One region of the Paenibacillus sp. FSL R7-0302 genome, then DNA from elsewhere that is predicted to be linked to it. Evidence: a T-box and tRNA genes for the amino acid it is inferred to sense, from the RefSeq annotation. Region 1 holds a T-box; the other holds one or more tRNA genes.
What was found. A T-box is a leader RNA that pairs with one kind of tRNA and senses whether it is charged. The one in region 1 lies ahead of MKY96_RS02965 (arginine--tRNA ligase), so its partner is inferred to be a tRNA-Arg.
Positions count from the first base shown of each region.

Region 2: it encodes a tRNA-Arg, which carries the amino acid that the T-box ahead of MKY96_RS02965 (arginine--tRNA ligase) is inferred to sense. The anticodon was not compared.

Region 1 is NZ_JBBOWB010000001.1:667,260-671,671, reverse strand. It holds gene MKY96_RS02980 (exosporium glycoprotein BclB-related protein) at 1-1,094, opposite strand, end outside; gene MKY96_RS02975 (hypothetical protein) at 1,136-1,495, opposite strand; gene MKY96_RS02970 (hypothetical protein) at 1,705-2,010, shown strand; T-box leader at 2,244-2,465, shown strand; gene MKY96_RS02965 (arginine--tRNA ligase) at 2,519-4,399, shown strand.
Region 2 is NZ_JBBOWB010000001.1:832,390-836,801, reverse strand. It holds gene MKY96_RS03700 (response regulator) at 1-1,084, shown strand, start outside; gene MKY96_RS03695 (hypothetical protein) at 1,181-1,507, opposite strand; tRNA gene MKY96_RS03690 (tRNA-Leu) at 1,634-1,712, opposite strand; tRNA gene MKY96_RS03685 (tRNA-Arg) at 1,779-1,855, opposite strand; tRNA gene MKY96_RS03680 (tRNA-Gly) at 1,862-1,936, opposite strand; tRNA gene MKY96_RS03675 (tRNA-Asp) at 1,969-2,046, opposite strand; tRNA gene MKY96_RS03670 (tRNA-Met) at 2,056-2,129, opposite strand; tRNA gene MKY96_RS03665 (tRNA-Val) at 2,170-2,245, opposite strand; tRNA gene MKY96_RS03660 (tRNA-Glu) at 2,433-2,507, opposite strand; rRNA gene rrf (5S ribosomal RNA) at 2,651-2,767, opposite strand; rRNA gene MKY96_RS03650 (23S ribosomal RNA) at 2,902-4,412, opposite strand, start outside.

The DNA of each region.
Region 1 (4,412 bases):
CCATCGTGGGGCACAGAGAAGGCAACATTGAGCATTGTGCCAGCCGCCCCTGTCAGATCAATGGTTCCGGCTGGCACGCCTGCAACGCCTGTCACGGTGTTGCCGAAGCCCACCAGACTGGAGGTATTGTTCACTCCTCCCACGACAGTCGTCATTTCTGCAGGAATCCCGGATGCATAAGGGATAATTGCCCCTGAGCCTGTAGCTCCGGTCATGCCGGTCGGCCCAGTCTCACCTGCTCCTGTCACACCGGTCGGCCCTGTTATTCCTGTCATGCCGGTCACACCTGTTGCCCCAGTCTCACCTGCTCCTGTCACACCAGTCGGCCCTGTTATTCCTGTCATACCGGTCACGCCTGTCGCTCCTGTCTCAGCTGCTCCTGTCACACCGGTCGGCCCTGTCGGTCCTGTCTCACCTGTCATACCGGTCACGCCTGTCGCTCCAGTCTCACCTGCTCCTGTCACACCGGTCGGCCCTGTCTCACCTGTCGCGCCGGTATCACCGGCCGCTCCGCCGCCTGGACCTGTAAGTCCTCTGGCGCCGGTCTCGCCCACATTGCCTGTCGCACCAGTAACTCCAGTTGGCCCTGTCGCGCCGACAGGCCCTGTCTCTCCGGTTGCTCCGCCGCCAGAACCAGCAGGACCTGTTGCTCCTGCTGGACCTGCTGGACCTGTTGCTCCTGCCGGACCTGCTGGACCTGTTGCTCCTGCCGGACCGGTGGTTCCGGCAGTGCCGGAACCTTCCCCTAGCAATTCCTCTGAGACCAGGCGGTGAGCAGTAACCAACGCCCCGGTACTGCTCTTGCCCCAGACTGATACCTGGATTGGGTCATCCGCAGTCACAGATGTCACAAATGTAAATTCAAAAGCGTCCAGATCGGCAAAATAGGTTTTAGTTACCGACTGATTCGGGTTAACATTATTTGCCTCGCTGACATACAGATTTCTCACTCCGCCGCTCAAATAATAACCTTTAACTGTTATTGTTGAGGCAGTAGTATCGCTGCGGTTATCAATCCTTACCGTAACCTGGGTAGTTGGTCTCACTCCGTTAACCCTATTATTTTCTATGGGTCCTGTGGATAAAAAACTCATTGTGTTCAGTCCTCCTGTTTATAATCGTTTTTAACGGGAATTTATACTTCAGGGTTTAGTTGCTCATGTGCAACCACACGATGAGCATTCACCAGCTGACCGGATGATGTTTTTCCCCATACTGAAATTCCGATCTCCTCTTCATCTGCTTCTTCAGTCGTAAATACAAATTCATAGGCATCCAGATCGGCAAAATAACTTCTGGTCACCGCTTCATTAGGAGCAACATTAATAAGTTCACTTACATACAGCGTTCTTGTCGTTCCCAGTACATAACCCTGAATGCTGACAGCCGAAGTGACAGCAGTATCCCGCTTCACTATTCTTACTGTAACAGTCTGTGTAGGTCTGACCCCTGAAACGGCATTATTCTCAATAGGTCCTGTTGATAATATCGCCATCCCGCTCCCTCCCTTCTGCCTCTAAACTCTGTCTCGGCGATTGAGTTTAATCGCTCGACATATTCATATTCAAGCATTGGCATAACGGTGTGGACACAGGCCTGAGCCTATTCACCAATGACCGCAGGCACGCATATCCTTGAATAAGGAAAGACCGCCCATGGGCTGCGCTTTCTTCATACGAACGCCGAACGGAAGAAGGGACTCCCATGCCCCCTCCTGGAAAAGGAAAGAAGCCCGCCGCCAAAAAATCACCGTCCAGCTCCAAAACCCAGACACCTAAGGGGCTTGAATTTGCCGTAGCAGCCCTTCTGTTGACCGGCAAGCTCAAAGTAGACTCTATCCAGATGTACACGGACGCGTCGATGTTCGTCAGTCTGGTAGGCAAATATAAAACCTTAAGCGATCTAAGTAGTGACAACGTCGATAAGCTGGTCAGCTTCCTCGATGACAACAGCAGCCTGACGCTGAACGAGATCATGGCTGCTCTAAAAAAGAAAGCCGAAAACACCTGAACACATACGGAAGTGAAAGTGAGGTACGGGGCTATGGACAGTTTTGACGGAGAAGGATTTGCCGGCGGACTCCTGCTGATTATTGCAATTCTGCTGCTGATTTATGGTTCAACGGACATCAAGAATCTGACAGGGGCGCCTAGTGACGTGTAATTTTTAACCGGAGGACTCCTGCTGCACAGCAATCTGCTCTTGCTTTCTTTCAGAAATTCGCTATACTGATACAAATCCATATTCAATCGATGACCGGGAGAGTAATGGTCTTATATCTAGTCCCCAGCGAGCCGGGAAAGTGGAAGCCGGTACAGATTAGAACCATGAAGCGCACCCGTGAGATGGACTTCTGAACCTTGTAGTAGGAAGCCCCGGCCGAGGACCGTTAACCTGTAAGGTGGCTGAACCGTAAGGCTCAGCAACGAGAGTGGTACCGCGAGCGCACAAGCCTCGTCTCTTAGGAGATGAAGGCTTTTTTGTCGTTATTTTATTCAGGAGGTTGTTATTCATGCCAATGCTAAGTGAGCTCATTCAAGAGAGCTTGAAGCAGTCTGTTCACAAAATCGTGCTAACCCTGGGCGTGCCCGCCATCGCTGAAGTAAATGTTGCCCTGGAGCAGCCGGCGAGTGCCGACCACGGGGATTATTCAAGTAATATCGCCATGCAGCTGGCCCGCCCTTTGCGCAAAGCTCCGCTGGCCATTGCCGGGCTGATCGCCGCCGAGCTCGAAGCTTCGGGCTCTGTTCACGGACTGGTGCTAAGAACCGAGGTCGCCGGTCCGGGGTTTATTAATATGTATCTGGATTGGCAGGCCTGGGCACGGGCGAAGGGAAATTTCACATTGCCTCAGTATGCAGGAGGATCGAAGGTGATTGTCGAGCATACATCCGTTAATCCGAATAAAAGCCTTCACATCGGGCACCTGAGAAACTCCTGTATCGGAGATGCGCTGGTGAGAGTACTGCGGGCGACCGGCCATACTGTTGAGGTACACAACTACGTGGATGATCTCGGCAATCAGCTGGCAGATACCGTAGCCGGTCTGCTGAATGTTCCGCTGGCGGGAGCCCATGTCCGGTTCGGAGACTACTGCTGGGACATCTATGCCGAGATTAACAAAACGTACGCGCAGCAGCCGGAAATGGTGCAGAAGCGGACCGAGATTCTTCTTGCACTGGAGAAGGGCCATGGTAATATTGCCTGGATTGGCAACCTCGTCGCCGGGCAGATTGTGAAAGAGCATGTAGAGGAGATGCGGGGGTTCGGCATTGACTACGATCTGCTGGTGTGGGAGAGCAGCATTCTGAAGGAGGGCTTCTGGGCCTCGGCATTCGAGCTTCTGTCGCAGACGGAGATCTTCGTGCAGGAGACCGAAGGCAAGCTGGCAGGCTGCTGGATTCTGAAGCAACCCGCAGAAGACGCTACACCAGACACGCTGGAGGAGCATCAGAAGGATAAGGTGCTGGTGCGCTCGAACGGAATTCTGACCTATACTGCCAAGGACATCGCCTATCATCTGTGGAAGTTCGGACTGCTGGAGAAGAATTTCAGCTACAGCGAATTTCAGAGCGGACTGTGGACGACCGGCTTGAGCGGACAGGCTCTGCCCTTTGGACGGGCGGACCAGGTCGTGAACGTCATCGATTACCGGCAGGAATATCCGCAGCAGATGGTCAAGCAGGCGCTCAAGGCACTGGGATTCGGTGCGCAGGCAGACGCGCTGCATCATGTCAGCTATGGGGTGGTCTCGCTGAGTCCCGCTTCTGCGGCCGGACTGGGCATTGATACCTCCAGCGGCAAAAGCTCCTACGCCATGTCCGGGCGCCAGGGAATCGGCATTAAGGTAACCGAGCTGGTCCGGCTCATGGAAGACATGATTGAATCCACCCGTTCGGACAAAAACGGCCTGTCCAGCCGGCTCATCGCCACCGCTGCCATCCGTTACTACCTGCTGCGCTTCAATCTGGGCACCGAAATTGTGTTCGACTTCAAGCAGGCAATGGAAATCTCCGGAAATACCGGTGTCTACCTGATGTACGCCTATGCGCGGGCGCAGCGCGTGCTTAGTAAGGCCGCTGCGGCGGGTGATGTGAGTGACGTTGGCGGGGTGCCGCTGTTCCCGGCGCAGCTCGAAGCGGCTGAGCTTGCCCTGCTGAGACAGCTCAGCTTGTGGCAAGACACACTCTATACAGCTAGCCGGGAGCTTACGCCGAATACGATTTGTAACTATGCCCACTCCCTGGCCTCGTTGTTCAGTAACTTCTACTCGGCTTGTCCGATTCTCAAGGGCGGGGAAGTCAGTATTGCCTTCCGCCTGTGGCTGACCCGGAGCTTCACCGAGACGCTGGGGGAGGCGCTCGACGTACTCGGTCTGCCTAAGCCGGAGCGGATGTAGACGCGCTGAGTCT
Region 2 (4,412 bases), 170 kb from region 1:
GAACTATTTCGGGGTCTATATGGAGGTTAAGGATATGCCCGGCCCCCATGCCTCTGCTGGAGCGCAGACCAATGATCATCACCGGTTCCTGGCCTCCATCCGCCAGTTCCTTACACTGGCGTTCGCGGAACGTCCCTTTTATATTCTGAATATGGAGAAAAACACCCTTCTGGCGATTGTCTCCATGGGCAGCGATCCGGCAGCCTTCTCCACCCAGACCCTGCTCACGATCAGCAACGAAATTCTGGCCATGGCCGAGCACTTCCGGCAATACCATGTCAATATCGGCATCAGCCTGCTGCACCGGGATGTGCTGACCCTGCCCGGAGCTTACCAGGAGGCCCGCGAGGCGCTGCAGGGCAGCTTTTATAACGATAATTATGTTGCCGTGTATATGCCTCATGCGAGCCAGACCCTCACTCCCGGTGCTCCTCCCCATCATGCTGCCGAGCAGATTGCCGAATATCTGCAGCAAGGACAGAGCGATCAGGCTCTCCAGCAGCTGGATCAGCTGCTCAAGAGCTACCGGAACCACCAAGAGCCGATGGAGAATGTAAAAGTAGCTTGCCTGCTTATCGCGTCCTACTGCTTCCGTCTGCTGAGTGCGAGTCAGCCCTTCGAACCGCAGATGGATGAGAACCAGTCGGCGGTGTACAAGCACATTCAAGAGAGCAAGAGCATCCAGGTGCTCGCAGATATCCTCATGCGCCTCATTCAGAGCTGCTCGAAGGCCATTGCGCAGAATGACAACCAGCCCAATTACATCGTCATCGAATGCCAGAAATATATACGGGAGCATTACAACCAGAACCTGAATCTGCAGATTATTGCCGACCATATCCATATCAACAGCAGCTACCTCAGCCGCCTGTACAAAAAAGTAACCGGCGAGTCCATCATCGACGTCATCAATAAATACCGGATTGAAATGGCCAAGAAGCTGCTGCGCAACCCTGCCAGCAAAGTCTTTGAAGTCGCCGAAGCCGTCGGCATTGAGACCCCGGCCTATTTCACCCATGTCTTCTCCAAGTACACCGGGATGAGCCCCAAGGAATACAAGCTGAATTATTCACAGCTGAATTAACGTCAAAAGCCGCTGAGTTTAAAAAATTTTTTTTGTATAAAATTATGATTAATACAAATAGAGCCTGAAAGCAGGGCTAAATCAGTTATTATAGTTTCAGTGCAATAAAAAGAACAAAATGCCTGCGGCATCCCGAATGTGATCGGTTTTTCGACCATATCCGGCCCACACGCCTCCTCCCGCACCGAATGTAGTCGGTTTTTCGACCATATCCGGCCCACACGCCTCTGCCGCACCGAATGTAGTCGGTTTTTCGACCATATCCGGCCCACTCGCCTCTCCCGCACCGAATGTGATCGGTTTTTCGACCATATCCGGCCCACTCGCCTCTGCCGCACCGAATGTGGCCGGTTTTTTGACCATATCCGGCTGTTCGGTGAAATCAGCGAAGTCATTCCTATTATTGATCCAGAATATAGTCATACTGCCGATGCTCCAAGACACTTACCCCCAACTTTATGGACAACTTATCCACATCGGACGTAAATCAATCAACAAAAAAAGGGTTATGACATTGTCCAAAATACAATGTCATAACCCTTTTGTTAGTACCGGCGAGAGGACTCGAACCTCCACGGTTTCCCACTCGATTTTGAGTCGAGCGCGTCTGCCATTCCGCCACGCCGGCTTAATATCTTATATATCCGCTATGGATAATTAAATTTTAGATGAAAACCATTCAGTAAAATAATAATGGCGCGCCCTGAGAGATTCGAACTCCCGACCTTTTGATTCGTAGTCAAACGCTCTATCCAGCTGAGCTAAGGGCGCAAATTATGGAGCGGACGACGGGAATCGAACCCGCGACCCTCGCCTTGGCAAGGCGATGCTCTACCGCTGAGCCACGTCCGCACACGGTATGTATTCAATTGCTTCAATAAAAATGGCGGAACCGACGGGATTCGAACCCGCGATCTCCTGCGTGACAGGCAGGCATGTTAGGCCAACTACACCACGGTTCCAAAATAATATTGCGGGGGCAGGATTTGAACCTGCGGCCTTCGGGTTATGAGCCCGACGAGCTACCGGGCTGCTCCACCCCGCGTCATTAATAAAATATTCTCTTCTTGCTAGTTAAGTCTCCATGGTGGAGGCTGAGGGGTTCGAACCCCCGACCCTCTGCTTGTAAGGCAGATGCTCTCCCAGCTGAGCTAAGCCTCCATCGAAGAAGCAACTTAATGATCATAACACATTTTCATGAGATATACAACCATTAATTTATCAAAGATGAAATTGGTGACTCGTATGGGATACTCTTCACTTCGTTACGAGATTGCGATGTAATCCTTACGAAGCTTATGCTTCAACGAACCCTGGGAATTCTCATCCCATCACTCAAAGAAGAAATTGGTGACTCGTATGGGATTCGAACCCATGTTACCTCCGTGAAAGGGAGGTGTCTTAACCCCTTGACCAACGAGCCAAATTAGCAAACAATCTTTCGACAACAAAAAATATTATATCATATAAAATAGATTAATACAATAGAAATATTATTATTCTATTCATTGTATGCACAATCAAAAAACAAAAAACCACCATTGATAATCAACAGTGGTCTTAAGTGCTTGGCAACGTCCTACTCTCCCAGGACCCTTCGGTCCAAGTACCATCGGCGCTGGAGGGCTTAACGGTCGTGTTCGGGATGGGTACGTGTGGAACCCCTCCGCTATCGCCACCAAACATGATTTTTCGAAGCTTCCGCTTCTCGAAATCGCTGCGAGAAAATATCCGTCCCCAGAAAGGACCTGCAGCTTAAGGTGTACCAGGCTTGATCGCCTGAAAACTGAATCCGAAACGAATCTGCGAATTATTTTTTGGATAAGCCCTCGACCGATTAGTATTGGTCAGCTCCATGCATTGCTGCACTTCCACCTCCAACCTATCTACCTCGTCGTCTTCAAGGGGTCTTACATACTGGGAAATCTCATCTTGAGGGGGCTTCACGCTTAGATGCTTTCAGCGCTTATCCCGTCCGTACGTAGCTACTCAGCCATGCTCCTGGCGGAACAACTGATGCACCAGCGGTACGTCCATCCCGGTCCTCTCGTACTAAGGACAGCTCCTCTCAAATTTCCTGCGCCCACGACAGATAGGGACCGAACTGTCTCACGACGTTCTGAACCCAGCTCGCGTACCGCTTTAATGGGCGAACAGCCCAACCCTTGGGACCTACTTCAGCCCCAGGATGCGATGAGCCGACATCGAGGTGCCAAACCTCCCCGTCGATGTGGACTCTTGGGGAGATAAGCCTGTTATCCCCAGGGTAGCTTTTATCCGTTGAGCGATGGCCCTTCCATGCGGTACCACCGGATCACTAAGTCCGACTTTCGTCCCTGCTCGACTTGTAGGTCTCGCAGTCAAGCTCCCTTATGCCTTTGCACTCTGCGAATGATTTCCAACCATTCTGAGGGAACCTTTGAACGCCTCCGTTACTCTTTAGGAGGCGACCGCCCCAGTCAAACTGCCCGCCTGACACGGTCCCCGTACCCGCTAAGGGCACTAGGTTAGAACCTAGATACGATCAGGGTGGTATCCCAACGGCGCCTCCGCAGAAGCTTGCGCTCCTGCCTCACCGGCTCCCACCTATCCTGTACAGATCGTACCCAAATTCAATATCAAGCTGCAGTAAAGCTCCATGGGGTCTTTCCGTCTTGTCGCGGGTAACCTGCATCTTCACAGGTATTAAAATTTCACCGGATCTCTCGTTGAGACAGCGCCCAAGTCGTTACGCCATTCGTGCGGGTCAGAATTTACCTGACAAGGAATTTCGCTACCTTAGGACCGTTATAGTTACGGCCGCCGTTTACTGGGGCTTCGGTTCACAGCTTCGGGTTTAACCCCTAACCGCTCCCCTTAACCTTCCAGCACCGGGCAGGCGTCAGCCCGTATACTTCGCCTTGCGGCTTCGCACAGACCTGTGTTTTTGCTAAACAGTCGCTTGGGCCTTTTCACTGCGGCCCCCTCGGGCTATTCACCCTACCGAGGCACCCCTTCTCCCGAAGTTACGGGGTCATTTTGCCGAGTTCCTTAACGAGAGTTCTTCCGCGCGCCTTAGAATTCTCTTCTCGCCTACCTGTGTCGGTTTGCGGTACGGGCACCTTCTCCTGACTAGAGGCTTTTCTTGGCAGTGTGAGATCATGACCTTCGCTACTATAATTTTCGCTCCCCATCACAGCCCAGCCTTACGATGTGCGGATTTGCCTACACACCAGCCTCACTGCTTAGACGGACATCCATCAGTCCGCGTCACTACCCTCCTGCGTCACCCCATCGCTCATAGCGGATTACGGTGGTACAGTAATTTCAAACTGTTGTCCTTCGACTA